2 regions of the Maribellus mangrovi genome follow, and region 2 is predicted to be linked to the other one. Evidence: riboswitches for the same ligand, from Rfam matches in the RefSeq annotation. Region 2 holds a riboswitch; the other holds the start of a gene.

Region 1 (8,041 bases), on a different contig from region 2:
AGAGAGATTGGAAATGCGAGAGGAGGAATATTAGTAGAGGGAATCTACCCAAATGGAGAATCAGCATATTATGTTTTTGGTTTGGGTGACGAGTAAATTGTAAAAATTTCTTTAAGTTTGCACTTTTTACACTCTGTATTCATTTTCTCCTTGAGCGATATTTATTATATGTTCTATATTTGCACGATTTTTAATAAAATTGTATGAGACAGCTAAAGATCACAAAGTCAATCACTAACCGTGAAAGTGCCTCTTTAGACAAGTATTTACAGGAGATTGGCAAGGAAGAGCTAATTACTGTAGAAGAAGAAGTGGAATTGGCCCAGCGGATCAAAAAAGGTGATCAGGCTGCTTTGGAAAAATTAACCAGGGCAAACCTTCGTTTTGTGGTGTCGGTAGCTAAGCAGTACCAAAATCAGGGACTGAGCTTACCCGACCTTATCAACGAAGGAAACCTCGGATTAATAAAAGCAGCTGAGAAATTTGATGAAACCCGCGGTTTTAAATTCATTTCTTACGCAGTATGGTGGATCCGCCAGTCTATTCTTCAAGCGCTTGCTGAACAGTCGAGAATTGTTCGTTTACCATTGAACCAGGTAGGTTCGTTGAACAAGATCAACAAAGCATTTTCTAAATTTGAGCAAGAACACGAACGAAAGCCATCGCCTGAAGAATTAGCCGATTCACTCGAGCTTCCTGCCGATAAGGTAGCCGACACTTTGCGAGTATCCGGACGTCATGTTTCGGTTGATGCACCATTTGTTGATGGTGAAGACAACAGCCTGCTTGATGTACTGGTGAACAACGACTCGCCAAATGCCGACAAAAGCCTTATTAACGAATCACTTGCTAAAGAAATTCATCGCGCGTTAGCAACTTTGACAGAGCGTGAAAGTGACATTATTAGACTGTTTTTTGGTATTGGATGCCAGGAAATGACATTAGAAGAAATCGGTGAACGATTTGGATTAACCCGAGAAAGGGTACGACAGATAAAAGAAAAGGCTATACGACGATTACGACATACATCGCGAAGCAAATTATTAAAATCATATCTGGGATGAAAAAGAGAAAGGTTGTCAATTAAATGGCAACCTTTTTTGTTGCCCTTTTTTATCAATAAGTATCACTTCATAACACTACACGAAATTCTCAGCGAGGAAACTCCCAAAAGACTAACTTAATTTTTATCCTCATCAATCGGCAATTCAACAAATTCATCTGCCGAACTTTTAGCATGATCTTCCTTTTGGGAACCTGAATCTCCCCCATCCAGCTCTTCGCGTTGCTTGCGGTAAGCAATTAAAGCCCATGCCATAATAATACTGGTGACCAAAATAACTACGAACAGAACACCATTTTCAAAACCTTTCACTTTGAGTTCTTCGGGAATGGCAAAGAAAAGCAGGATGGAAATTAGTCCGCGCGGAGTGATTAAAACCTGAGGCATTATACTTTTCCGTTCAACCACAAAGAACAGCCCAAAACGCAAAACATAAGTTACAATCAAAAACAAAATACTGATCACCCAAACGTTCCAGCTGATTAGCGATGCGATTGGTAAGGTCATTCCAAACACCACAAAAAAGAAGGTTCGGACCAGAAATGAAGTCTCAACCGTTATCATTTTAAACTGGTCGAATAGTGAGTCCATTCGTTCATCCCTGAGCCATTCTTCCAGTTTCCAAAACAATAGCACTTTATGATTCCTCAGCAATAAACCAAACATCAGAATAATTACAAGCGACGATAAATGGAACAGCTTACCTACCGAATACAGCAACACCAACACCGCCAGGAAAAGAAAAAATTTGGCTTCGCCACGAATATTCTGAATAACATACAACAGCACATAACTTAATGTTGCCGAAATAAATATGGTAAGAAACAAGTTTCCGCCAATGGCCACGCTGAGTTGTCGCATGCCCTCAACATCAATGTTTTCAACGATCATGTAAAAAACCATAATGCCGAGAATGTCGGAAAAAGTACCTTCGTAAATCAGAAATTCCTTTTTGTATTTGCTCATGTTAACCACACTCGGGATAACTATGGCACTGCTCATAATCGATAGTGGCAGCACGTAAACAATGGCCTCCAAAAACAACATATCGGGCATAAAATACAGCAGGATAAAGGAAAGCGAAACCGAGGTAAGTGCCAGCGAGAGTGCTGCTATGGTAAACGATTTCCAGATTATCGGCCAATTCTCTTTTTTTAGTTCCAGGTCGAGGGCAGCTTCAAGCACGATCATGATCAATCCAACAATTCCAAGTATTTCGAGCGAATTGTAGAAATCGGGTACGATTTTGAAGTATTCAAGCAGCCGGCTCAAACCAACTCCTAAAAATATAAGTACCAAAACGCTGGGAACATTCGTCTTCTTCGACAATATTCCGGTGAAAAAGGAAAGTATGATAACGAGACAAAGACCAATTAGAAATAGATATGCATTCATATCACAGGTTAGAATCTTTTATGTTTTTTGCTCCAAATTAATAAGCGAGAAAGATAAGTAGAATAATTTCAAATTACATATCTTATTTCCGATGAGGAATAGAAAATCCTGATCATCGATGAGGCGGCGCAAAACGGAAATTAATAGCAACTTCTACAAGGTTCTGAATATCAAAAAACAAAACCGGGATGCCACTTCAAAAAGCTGCAAACCCGGTTAGCACGATTTTCAAAAAAAGAACTATTTCAGAAAAAATTTCACTCGATATCAAGCAGCATAAAGGGAGCTTTCCCGGTTTCAAACTCATCCGCGAATGTTCCATCGGGCTGATACACTTTTACGCTTCCGTTGGCAGTAACACTTTCCGAGATAAACACAAGCACTTGATTGTTGTAATATCCAACTCCGTTAATTCCTTCAACGCTATTCAAAAACTTTTCTTCCTCGAACTGTTGGCTGGCCACATCAAATACAGCTAACGCTCCCGGATCGCCCCAGTTTGCACCTTCAGTAACCACGTAAATTTTCGAGACATCGTTATTTGCCGCCATAACATTCACGTATGATGTGGTAACGCCTCCCATTTCATAAACTGCTTCCAGTTCATCAGTAGTCGTGTTGATATAGCCTAATCCTGTAGTTTCCGAGAAATCGCTGTAGGTACTTACCAGCGAAACATACAGGTTATTGTTCGCATCCTGAATAAAATACGAACTTACCGCGGGTGTTTCAATGAATGAGATTTCATCAGAGTTTAAATCGATTACTGCGACACTGTCTTTGTAGTTAAGGGCAGCATAAAGTTTATTTCCGGCCACGACCATACCTTCCGGACCTCCCGGAAGTTGAATTTTATCTTCAACCATTTTTGTAGCTAAATTAAATTTGGCAATATACGAGAGCGACTCATCAGCCCAAATATCGCCTCCCCAACACGAAATATAAAGGTAATTGCCGGAACCAACACCGTAGCGGGGTTTTACAATGTCGGCACTTATCGCATTTTCACTATTTTGAAAGGTTTCACTGTTCACCCACAACAGCTCATCGGTATTGTTACCCAGAATGTACACATTTTCGTTGTAGTTAAAAGCATGCGAAACATTGCTCACTAGTGGTACATTATTTATGCTTTCATAAAAATTATTCGTAATCGTCATGCTCTCATCATTAATAGCGGTTATAGTACTTTTTGACCCCTCATAATCGCCATAATTTAAAATTATCGCATCAGCAACATTTGGTGATTCTTCAATAGGATCATCTTCATCACTACACGAAACAAAAAGCGTTGTAAATAAGGTTAGCAGCAGCAGTAAATTAAATCTGTTTTTCATTTTGAATTGTTATTTTGATTGATTAATTGAATTTATACGTTAAACCCAGCCGGTAGCTTATTCCGGGCATGGCATAGCCCCAACTCGACTGATAATCAACATCGAGCAGGTTATTTACTGCCCCTGTAATAATAAAGCGGTTGGCAGAGTTTATCTCTAGATCATAAGCGACTGATGTGTTGAATAAAATGTAAGCATCCAGCACATTCCGGTCTTCCTCGTCGATATATTGTTCGCCTGTATACGATCCGTCAATGGTAAAATCCAGATCATTCCACTGTATTGTTGTAAAGCAATTCCCGCTGTGCAGCGGTACATATTCCATTTGCCGGTTAATGGCATTGGTATTATTCTGCGATTCAATCCGTTTTGTCGATGTCAGTGAGTAATTCAATCCCGAAGTTGCAGGCAGTCCAAACAACTTGTAACTCCAGGCGGTCATTACCTCCAGTCCACGGCTTTTAACCTTCTGCACATTTTCGGCATACCAAAACGATCCGCCATTTTTCCATAGTATCCAGTCTTCAATGTTTAGGTAAAATCCATTAATTTTCAGGTTGCCTGAAATATCTCCGTTGCAGTAACTCCATTTTGTGCCCAGCTCATAGTTAATTCCCTTTTCAGAATCAAGGTCCGGATTACCGCCGGGTATCCAAAAACGGTCGTTAAAAGTTGGTACGCGGTAACTCCGTGCCACGCTACCCAGAAAGCGAAGCACCCAGTATTCTTTTGAAACAACCAAATAATTCAGTCCTACAGAGGGTGTAAATGGTACATTAAAATCAGTTACAAATCCCTGACGCAGATTGAGTGTCAATGAAAGTTTTCGGAAAAACCGCTGATAATAGGAAGCGTAAAAATCAACGCGATCTTCTTTTTCAAGCGAGCTGCTGTAGGCATAAACTTCGGGAAAAATACGCTCGGCTTTTGCCCCGATCTTATAACTGGCATCCGATCTAAAGTCGTGTTCTACAAAAGCTTCTGCAATGGCGCGTTGTGTGCGAATGGTATCCTTTGTGCTTCCATTGTTAACTGCGTCATCAAAGACATATCCTCCGTTGATCTCAAACTTAAACGGATTTTTCCTGTTCTTATATCCTGCCCAAATACGTATGTGTTTGTCCTCGTAATCTTCACTAAAATCAGGATTATTCAGGTTGGTTTGCATGTTTTGCTGGTTCTGCCGCCAATTGTTTTCGAGCCAGACATTTAAGGTGAAAAATTCGTTTTCTGCAAAACGGTAGTTCAACTCCTGCAACAAACCATATTTCTCAATACTTGCATTTTTCTGAACATCTTCAATTTCAAATATGTTGTTCTCAAAATCGCGATACGTGTTATTCAAAAACGGAAAATCGTTCTTCTTGTAGTAATAATAGGCACGGCTTACCGATTCGAATTTGCCATTACCTGCAAAGATCTTAGTACCGTATAGTTGCTCACCAAACGATCCGTGCGAAACCCGGGTTTCCAGTTTAAAACCATCGGTCCAACGATTTATTAATCCCAAATGAATGGCCCCGCCAATACTCCCCGATCCGTTAACGGAACTGGCACTGCCAAACTGAACACCGATTTCATCAAAAAGAAAAACAGGAATATTGTTAAAATTAGATTGACCCAGCGTAAGCGAATTAAGGTCAATCCCGCCAAAATTGACACTGGTGTGGTTGGCCGCTGTTCCCCGAATTCGAATGGTCGACAAACCTCCGGCATCGCTTTTAAAAGCAATGGGCAGGCTCCGCGTCAATAATTGCTCCAGGTTTCCATCCTGACTGAGAATATACTGCGCACCGGATATTTTTTCGATTTTAGCACCCGACTGAAACTTTTGCAAGTGGCCGTAACTCACCACCTCTCCAAGCTGAATGGTATCGCTTATTTGCGGTGTTTCCTGTGCTGACAACCGAAAAGTGATCAATAAAACTATGACAAATACAAACCTCCTCATTTCACAACTTTTAAGGAGCTTTGGATAATCGGTGAAAAATACTTTTTCGAATATTTCTCAAGCTTTTTATCCCGAAGCTTAATTCTATTTAACAGGAATTGAGGCAGGTCTTCTGGCTTCTCCCGGTTATTGATGCCTTCCCGATCCGTCAGTCGAAGGAAAAGTGGCTTGTAGTTCAACAACGCTATCCGCCAGTTGGCGGATGGGATTTACAGCTGCGGGTACAGCTCCGGATTTTCATCGGATTCCCTTTTCATCGTGTTCATGAATCATGAACTTCGAACCAAAATTCGATAACAAATATAAAGAGAAAGTTTCCGGAAAATTGCTTTTTGTTCATTGTTTTTTCATTTTGTTAATAAGGAAGTATTTGAAACGTCTTTCCGTGAAAAGTTCAGGGATTTTTAAACAAACTCCTTACTTTTGCGCCGGAAATATCTGTATATTAGACCAAAACCGCATAAAATGCCAATGCCTAAAATCAAATTCGAATACAAAATTGCGTTCGCATATCTGCTTATTGGCGGCCTGTGGATCAGCTTTTCCGACAGATTCCTGAATACGATAATACGTGATCCTGATTACCTCACCGAAATCCAAACCTACAAAGGTTGGTTTTATGTTCTCGTTACTGCGATACTGTTTTTTCTTTTTTTGAAAAAACACCTGAGCGAACTTCGCTCGACTAGAAACGAATTGGAAGCACACAAAAATAACCTGCAACAACTTGTTCAGGAAAAGACTAGAAACCTGGATATTGCCATTAGAGAACTTGAAATTAAAAACAAAGAAATCAATCTGAAAAACAGCAAATTGGAAAGTACTCTGCAGGAATTGAAAGAGATGCAAGCCCAATTATTTCAGGCCGAAAAAATGGCGTCAATCGGGATTTTAACTGCCGGAATTGCGCACGAAATCAATAATCCGCTCAACTACATTTTGGGAGGTTTAACAGGTTTGCAAAGTTATTTCGATGAAGAAAAGATTGAAGACGAAAAAATTTTACTTTTTACAAATAGTATTGAAATAGGGATTAACCGGGTAAATACAATCGTTTCAGGACTTAACAACTTTAGCAGAAACAACAATACCTTCGACGAAACCTGCAACATCAATGAAATTGTAGATAACTGTCTGAATATTATTGGCAACCAGTTAAAACACCGGATTAATGTTGTTAAAAACTATGCCGAACCTGCACCAATCTTAAAAGGAAATGTGGGTCAGCTCCACCAGGTATTTTTGAATATTCTGGTAAATGCCACCCAGGCCATTCCTGAAAAAGGTAGCATTAATATTCGCACAGAAAACAAAAAAGATTCTATATTTATCCAGATTTCAGATACCGGATGCGGAATTGAACAAGATGACCTCCCTAAAATAACTGATCCTTTCTTCACAACCAAAGAACCGGGTGAAGGTACCGGGTTAGGCTTGTCGATTACCTATAATCTGATTACTGCGCATAAGGGACGTTTGAATTTCGAGTCGCAAGTAAACAAAGGAACAAAGGTTCGTGTTGAACTTCCTAAAGGAGAATGATTAATGGAGAAGCCAAAAATATTGTACGTTGATGATGAACCACTTAACCTGATACTTTTCAAAGCAAACCTGAACAAAACTCACGAGGTTATAACTGCTGACAGTGGTGTGTCGGGACTGAAGATTATAGAAAATTCAGAAGATTTTTGTTGCGTGATAAGCGATATGAGAATGCCTAATATGAACGGTATCGAATTTGTGAAGGCAGCATCAAAGATATTGCCCAATATTTCCTACTACATTCTTTCGGGCTTCGATATTTCAGAGGAAGTTCAGGAAGCGCTGGATTCGAAACTGATACAAAAATATTTCAGAAAACCTTTTAATCTGAAAGACATGGCGAATGAAATTGATTGCACAACATCCTGCAATTAGTAGCTATTTCTTTTCGCTGTTGATCCAATCAGGATAGCTAATGTCGACTAAAAACAGGCCTTGTGCGGGTGCCGATGCACCGGCTGCTCCCCGATCTTTGTTATCAATTATTTTTCGAAAATCATCGATCGATAATTTTCCCTTGCCCACTTTCAGCAAGGTTCCAACAATGGCTCGCACCATGTTTCGAAGAAAGCGGTCGGCCTGAATTACAAAAACCAGTTTACCGCCTTCCCTTTTCCATTCTGCCCGGTAAATTTTACAATTGTTGGTTTTTACATCGGTATGCAGTCGGCTGAAACTTGTAAAATCTTCATAATCAAACAAAACCTTTGCTGCCAGATTCATTTTGTCTACGTCAAGCGGCAAAGTATAGCG
Region 2 (8,041 bases):
AGGCGCTGATCGAAAGCCCTAAAATGACCTGGAAACTCAGTCAGGATTTGATCGATCTGCTCGACCGAATCCGAATTGATGCCGGCATATTCTTTGGCGACCGCGATAAGAATATATTTTCTGAGTTTTAGACGATGACGTTGAAAATATAAATATTTGTTTGACTTAATCCATTTCATTAACTTTTTCTTTACTAAAGAATTTCTGTTAATGATTAATACTTATGAAGACATTAAAAACCATCCGGATGCTTTTAAGCAGTTATCTGTAAGGGATTTACTGTTTGTGCATTACCATTGTCCGCAGATAGAAAGATTTGAGCAGTTATACAATCATTACAACCAGTTTACATTTTCATTGAAAGGTGAACGTATTTTGCACCAGGGGGAAAAATCGTGGAAAGTTACGCCCCAAACTTCCTATTTTCAGCGCAAGACGGCTTATGTTCAGGAAGTTACCAATGCAGAAGGCTGGGAAGTACTGGTTTTTCATATCCCGGATGAGTTTCTCATACAGTTTGCAAATGAATTCATCGATAATTTGCGAATTGGAAACTTGCCGGAGTTACCCACCGATATGTTTATTAAAATTGAACTGAATGAAATAACACGGACTTATTTTTACAGCATGCTTCCGTATTTCACCCAAAAGACGCCGCCTTCGGAAAAATTGCTTGAATTGAAATTTAAGGAACTTCTTTTGGATATTCTGTCCAATCCTTCCAATAAACAATTGTTAGCATATATTCTTCATCTCAGCGACGATATAAAGACCACCATCTGGCAAGTCATGGAAAAGAATTACACCTACCATTTAACCTTAAAAGATTTTGCCCGGATTTCAAGTCGCAGTTTGGCTGCTTTTAAAAGAGATTTTATGGAATATTACCATACAACACCCGGTAAATGGCTAACCAATAAACGATTGGAGCATGCCGGGACTTTGTTAAAAAGCACAAAAAAAAGTATTTCTGAAATCGCATATGATTCCGGCTTCGAGAACAGCTCACACTTCAGCCGGATTTTTAAAGAAAAATTTGGTTTATCACCTCTTCAGTATCGAAAAGACCAGGCTGCCATCGTGTAATAAATTTTAAAAAAGACAATTTTATCCTCTGAGCACAAAAACTGAGCTTTTAAGAAAAACTCCATCGCTTACGATCTCTTAACTTTGTAAATATTATAGGCTGTATAAGATCTTCAGATTAAGGTTTATTAGCCTCAATTCTCAAAGTGAACAGTATTTACCCCGGTATAATTCCAAAGTAAAATAAAACTAATCCAGGATATTGATATTCTGGTATCTATAAATTTAAAAAGGAGGTTAAAATGAAAAACAAGAGTACTTTCTACTTTGTGAGCTTACTCCTTTTCCTGTCTTTTCTTATTTCGTGTAACAAAGATGAAGGTGTAATTGATAATCCTACACTTAAGAATGCTTCAGTACATGGAAAAATTCCAATTGACAAGAAAGGTAATGTAAATGTGACGGTTTCAACTTTTGCTGAACAAATTATGTACCCTCGCGGACTTAAATTCGGCCCTGACGGGTACCTTTATGTGGCCACTGCAGGTGTCGGCGGAAACAATTCTACCGAAAGTTTATGTGAGCAGGTTATTCCACCGGTAGGACCTTATTTGGGAGGAAATACTGCATCGATTCTAAAATTCTCTCCGCAAGGAGATGCTTCGGTTTTGGCCAGTGAATTGCCCTCGGATATCAATGGGTTGGGTTTTACAATGGGTATTGCTGATGTCGCATTTATCGGGAACCAACTGTATGCTTTACTGGTTGCAGGTTGTTCGCACGGAAATCCAGACTATCCAAGTTCGGTTATTAAGGTAAATAATGACGGATCCTGGTCGGTAGTGGCCGATTTAAGTAGCTATTTGCTAACCAATCCTGTTGCATATCCTGAAGAAGAAGATTTCGAACCGGATGGATCTGCTTACGGTATGGTTAATTTACGAGGAGATTTTTATGTTATTGAGGCAAACCACGGAGAAATGCTTAAAGTATCGACTGATGGAGAGGTCTCCCGGTTAATTGATTTTTCTGCTTATTATGGACATATTGTTCCTACCGCAATTGCGTATCACGGGAATTTTTATGTTGGTAATTTGAGAACCTTCCCCCTTGAAGAAGGTAGCTCAAATATTTATAAAGTAACGCCGGATGGTGTTCCAAAAATATGGGCAACCGGATTTACAGGAATTTTGGGAGTTGCATTTGATGCTCAAAACAGAATGTATGTTCTTGAAACTTCGGCAGTAGATAACGGTCCGGTACCCGGAACGGGCAGAGTTGTTCGTGTAAACAATGACGATTCGAGAGACGTAATTGTTGACCATCTTCTTTTCCCGACAGGAATGACTTTCGGTCCTGATGGAGCACTTTATATTTCAAATGCTGGTTTTGGACCGCCAACCGGAGAGATTCTTAAGGTGGAGCTTAACTGATAGAAAAAGATTTTAGTGGCCCATCTGCACACTTGAAAATTCACGGGAAGATAAGCTCAACCCGTGAATTTAATTTCCGATAATATAACACCGGTAAATTTTTGATGGAAAAAGCGTATAAGAATACAGGATATTTTATGTTGCTTCTGATACCTGCAGTACTTGCAGGATTCTATGTAACATATTTCAGTCATTTATCTGATTTTAGTGAAGGTTTCACAGCACTGACAAATGGTAAGATTACTATATTTCATCATCTTCATGCTACATTGGCCACACTTTGGATCCTGCTCCTGGTGGCACAGCCGCTTTTAATCCGTTACGGGAAATTTAAGATCCATAAAACGATAGGGAAAACGACCTACTTACTTTTTCCTTTATTGATTATTTCCTTTATTCTACTGATTTTAAATATATTAAAGTCTGCTAATCCAATTCGTGCATATGGCGTAATATCAAATACATTAATGTTAATACTCTTTTATTCATTTGCCGTTAATAATAAAAAATATACACCTATTCACATGCGTTACATGATTGCAACAGCATTTAGTTTTTTGGGACCACCAATTGGAAGGTTTGGAGTATTTATAATGGGGATGCAGCCCAAGATAATTAATAACTCGGTATATATTATTGTCTATTTGATTTTAACAGGATTAATACTTCTTGACAAAAAGCACGGTAAGAATTTCAAACCTTTCATTTTAGTTTTCGCTGTGTGGGTAATTCGTCAAATTGTATATAATATAATTTAAGGAGGATATCATAATGGAACAAATAATAATAGATAAATTCAGGAAAAGTATCCACGGCCAGCTTATTCTGCCGGGTGATGAAGATTATGATGAAGTTCGAAAAGTGTGGAATGGAATGATAGATAAGCATCCTGCACTTATTGTTCGTTGTACTGATGAGGCAGATGTGATAGCGGCAGTTAATTTTGCCCGGACGCAGGAACTACTTGTGGCGGTGCGTGGAGGCGGGCATAATGTTGCTGGTTTTGGCACATGCGATGAAGGCATTGTAATTGATTTGTCTCCAATGAAAAAAATTGAAGTTGATACAGTGAACAGAACTGCTCGTGCCGAGCCCGGACTGACGTGGGGCGAATTTGACCAGGCAACGCAAGTACATAAGCTGGCAACAACAGGGGGCCTGGTGAGCACAACCGGAATTGCCGGTTTCACACTAGGTGGTGGTTTTGGATGGCTTGTACGAAAATATGGATTGGCCGTAGATAACCTGCTTTCAGTGAATATGGTTTTGGCAAACGGTCAAAAAATTAATGCCGGTCCTTCAGAGAATGCCGAACTTTTTTGGGGAGTGCGCGGTGGTGGTGGCAATTTTGGTGTCGTCACTTCATTTCGCTATCAACTTCACGATGTTGGTCACATGGTTTTTGGCGGAGCGTTTTTTTACACTGCTGAGAAAGCAATCGAGTTGCTAAGATTTTATCGTGATTGGACGCCTGAAATGTCCGACGAACTTACTACGATGGTCGCTTTTATTACTGCGCCTCCTGAGCCTTTTATTCCGAAAGAACTGGTTGGAACACCAATGATTGTATTGGCGCTCTGCTATACCGGACCTGTAAGCCAAGGCGAGGAGGTTATTGAGGCACTTCGGTCGGCAACAAAGCCGGATATAGAACACGTCGGACCGGTTCCTTATCTTGCACTTCAAACCATGTTCGATGACACAGCGCCCAACGGAATTCACTCTTACTGGAAAACCGAATACTTCGGGAATTTGAACGACGATACTATAAATGTGTTGGTTGAACAGGCCACTAAAATGAAAGAACTTTCGCATTTTTCAGCCGTACACCTGCACCATTGGGGAGGTGCGATCGATTGTGTTGATAAAAATAGAACTGCCTTTACAAATCGCAATGCACCCTACGTTTTAAATGTTATAGGGCAGTGGAATGATCCGGAAAGTGCAGACAAACATATTGCCTGGACTCGTAATTTCTCACGGGCAATGCAAGCATATTCAACCGGCCAAAAATACCTCAATTTTATGGGCGATGAAGACCGGTCGCGTGTAAAAGCGGCTTACGATCCTATAACTTATGAGCGCTTAGTCGCTCTGAAAAACAAATACGATCCTACCAATTTCTTTCGGCTCAACCAGAATATCGAGCTTACGGCAAATGGGGCATAATAATAGAAACATAATTACCCTTTAATTTTGAGAATACGTTTCTATTAGTTTTTCTGGTAAGGATAAATATGCAATCAGAAGTAAATCGAAAGCCCTAAAATGACCTGGAAACTCAGTCAGGATTTGATCGATCTGCTCGACCGGATCCGAATTGATGCCGGCATAAGCTTTGGTGGCCGCGATAAAAATATGTTTTTCTGATTCGACAAGCTGTGAAGCGGTTTTGAACGATTTCGACCTGGAATCAGCCTTCAGAGATAGGGGATTATTGTTCGGAGTTAAAGAATATCTATTAAGCAGCAAGGAATTATTATTAAGCGGTAAGGAATCATAGATGTTCTCTAAGGAATTGATATTTAGAGTTAGAGAATATCCATAAAGCAGCACGGAATTATCTTCCGGTTGCAAGGAATATTGAAATTTATAGGCTGATTTATTAGATTTCTCTGTATCCGGATCATAAAACAGAACGAATAATATTCTTGAAAAAAATTCTGAAACAATAAAACTGCTCTTAATCCGATTCAAAGCGCTTATCAAAATCCGTTCAGCCAAAGTTTTTTCTACCTTTGTCTTCGATTGGTGATGCGTAAGCATTAAGAGGGAATCCCGTTAAAGTCGGGAGCTGTACCCGCAGCTGTAAGCCTCCGCTATTTTGACTGCAACTTTCGCCACTTTTCGTCGACCGACGGAAGGGAAGGCAGCAGTTAACGAGGCAAGCCAGAAAACCTGCCGATCAGTTTAATTTTGATGAACGAACTCCGGGAATTGAGTTTCGGGAATCATTCCGATGATTCTGCACTTTCCGGATTTAATTTTAGTACGAATGAACACGAAAGGTGTCAAGGTTTTACTGCTTCTTTTATTGATAAACTGGAGTGCATTTGCTCAAAAAGTTCAGCGGGTGGTTTCGCTGGCTCCGTCAGTCACCGAGATCATTTACTTGATCGATGCGCAGGAGAAACTGGTGGGATGTACCAGCTACTGTCAGGTTGCCGACGAAGACACCGTAGCGGTAGTTGGAAATGCAGTAGAGGTAAACATCGAGGCTTTGTATGCTTTGCAGCCCGATATTGTTCTGGCTATGAAACTCACCAAACAGCAGGATGTTGCTGCCATGGAAAAACTGGGAATAAAAGTCGAGTTGATGGAATCGCCCCGAAATTTTGAGGAAATTTGCGGGCAAACACTCCACATTGCTAAAATCCTTGGGGAAACGGAAAAGGCGCACAAAGTGGTGTCTTTGGCTAAACAACGAGTTCACGAAATCAAACAACTTGCTCAAAAGCAGGAACACAATAAGATATTTTTTCAGCTGGGAGCCAATCCGGTTTTTTCGGTGCTCGATAATACTTTTATGAACGATTACATCACCATCTGCAATGGTGAAAATATTGCTGCCGGACTAACGAAGGGAACAATCACGCGCGAGAGTGTCTTGCTGAAAGATCCCGATGTAATTATTATTGCCACTATGGGAGGATTTGGCGAAGAGGAAATGAAGGTCTGGAAAAGTTATTCGGGAATTGAGGCCGTAAAAAATGAGAAGGTATTTTTGATTGATTCTGAAACCTCATGCAGTCCAACTCCTTCAAGTTTTGTGAGTGCGCTCGAAGATGTCTATAAGTTTATCAGTCAGTAAAACATTGCAGGTAAAATCCGATTCATGAGAAAACGAAACATAAAATGGTTGTTCTTTCTGCTCTCCCTGCTTTTATTGCTGGTTCTGTCAGTTGCGGTTTCTTTAACCAGTGGCGAAATTGACCTTAAAATTTCAGACCTAATGAATATTCTTGCTCAAAAAACCGGCGTTGAATATGCTGTTTTAACAAAGATCAGGATCCCGCGTTTGCTGCTGGCCATTGCTGTTGGCGGCGGGTTAAGTTTGTCGGGTGCTATATTGCAGGGCATTTACCGCAATCCATTGGTTGAACCCTATACTTTAGGAATTTCAGGAGGTGCTGCACTTGGCGTTTCAATAGCTATTGTTTTTGGATTGAATACCATTTCGTTTTTAGTATTGCCGCTTTTTGGTTTTGCAGGAGCTGTAGTTACACTCTTCCTGGTCTATTTTCTGAGCATCAAACGCGAGGGACTAAACATCAACAGCATGTTGCTGATCGGGGTAATGGTAAGTTTTGTTTCTTCGTCGGCCATGATGTTCCTGATGTCGACTACTACCACCGATAATGTGCAGAGCATTGTTTTTTGGGTGATGGGATCGTTGGATGAACCCAATGATGTGCTGATAAAAATTGCTTTGTACTCCTCGCTGTTCGGACTGGTTTTTACTTATTTTTTTGCGCAGCCTTTAAATGCATTGCGGCTGGGGCAGGCAAAAGCTAAGCACCTTGGAATTAACACAGGGCTCACCGTTCGATTGTTGTTTTTTCTGGCCTCGTTGTTAACAGGAATCGCTGTTGCTATAGCCGGAGTTATAGGATTTGTTGGTTTGGTCATTCCACATCTTATTCGCCTTTTAGCAGGTAACGATTATCGCGTTTTACTTGGCGGTTCATTTCTTGGAGGAGCAATTTTCCTGGTACTTAGCGATACAGTGGCCCGTACCATTATTTCGCCCAATGAGTTACCAATTGGCGTGATTACCGGACTGATCGGTGGAGTCGTGTTTATTGTAATTCTGAGTCGTTCGCGTTCTAATTTTAAACTGAATTGATTGGTGCAACTAATTTGATTTGAATGGAGTCGTTTTTTAAAATAGAAAAGTTTTCATGTGGTTATCCGGGCAAATTTGTGGTGGAAGATATCGACCTTGAAATTCCAAAAGGCGATTTTGTGGGAATTATCGGTCCGAATGGTTCAGGAAAAACGACACTTTTCAAAGGGATTACCGCCGAACTGCAACCCTTAAAAGGAAGGACAGTTCTTAATGGCGAATCCATACAAAAAATGAGCATCAAAAAACGCGCTCAGAATGTCGCCATTGTTACCCAGGTTATTGAAGCCGGTGCCATGACGGTAGAGGATTATGTTTTGATGGGTCGCATGCCTTATCGAAATCAATTCCAGTTTTTCGAGAATGATGAGGATGTGGCCGTTGCTGAAAAGTATATGAAGTTAACGGGAGTTGATCGTTTAAGGGACAAATTCATGAACGCGCTGAGTGGCGGAGAACAACAACTTGCTGGAATTGCGCGGGCACTAACTCAGGAACCACAACTTCTACTGCTCGATGAACCCACTTCACATCTCGATATCTCGCACCAGGTGCAGATCCTCAATCTTATTCGCCGGCTCAGCCACGAATTAAAGTTGACGATCTTGATGATCATTCATGATTTAAACCTGGCCGGAGAATATTGTGATTCGCTGATTATGATGGATAATGGACGGATGCGCAAAAAGGGAATGCCTTCTGATGTATTGAACTACAAAGACATTGAGGAAGTGTA

The links. Region 2 has a riboswitch for cobalamin ahead of WFY05_RS20405 (ABC transporter substrate-binding protein). Riboswitches for the same ligand answer to the same signal wherever they lie in the genome.
Region 1: linked by a shared signal. The riboswitch ahead of WFY05_RS17230 (TonB-dependent receptor) and the one ahead of WFY05_RS20405 (ABC transporter substrate-binding protein) in region 2 are both predicted to bind cobalamin.

What each region holds. Positions count from the first base shown of each region.
Region 1 covers NZ_JBBIXN010000004.1:414,349-422,389, reverse strand. Annotated here, with positions in the region: gene WFY05_RS17250 (Do family serine endopeptidase) at 1-96, shown strand, start outside; gene WFY05_RS17245 (sigma-70 family RNA polymerase sigma factor) at 204-1,064, shown strand; gene WFY05_RS17240 (cation:proton antiporter domain-containing protein) at 1,181-2,458, opposite strand; gene WFY05_RS17235 (NHL repeat-containing protein) at 2,716-3,795, opposite strand; gene WFY05_RS17230 (TonB-dependent receptor) at 3,818-5,746, opposite strand; cobalamin riboswitch at 5,832-6,049, opposite strand; gene WFY05_RS17225 (sensor histidine kinase) at 6,218-7,288, shown strand; gene WFY05_RS17220 (response regulator) at 7,292-7,663, shown strand; gene truA (tRNA pseudouridine(38-40) synthase TruA) at 7,667-8,041, opposite strand, start outside.
Region 2 covers NZ_JBBIXN010000007.1:90,529-98,569, reverse strand. Annotated here, with positions in the region: gene WFY05_RS20430 (Gfo/Idh/MocA family protein) at 1-131, shown strand, start outside; gene WFY05_RS20425 (helix-turn-helix domain-containing protein) at 211-1,086, shown strand; gene WFY05_RS20420 (ScyD/ScyE family protein) at 1,329-2,459, shown strand; gene WFY05_RS20415 (hypothetical protein) at 2,564-3,217, shown strand; gene WFY05_RS20410 (FAD-binding oxidoreductase) at 3,231-4,628, shown strand; cobalamin riboswitch at 5,192-5,379, shown strand; gene WFY05_RS20405 (ABC transporter substrate-binding protein) at 5,455-6,270, shown strand; gene WFY05_RS20400 (FecCD family ABC transporter permease) at 6,295-7,305, shown strand; gene WFY05_RS20395 (ABC transporter ATP-binding protein) at 7,329-8,041, shown strand, end outside.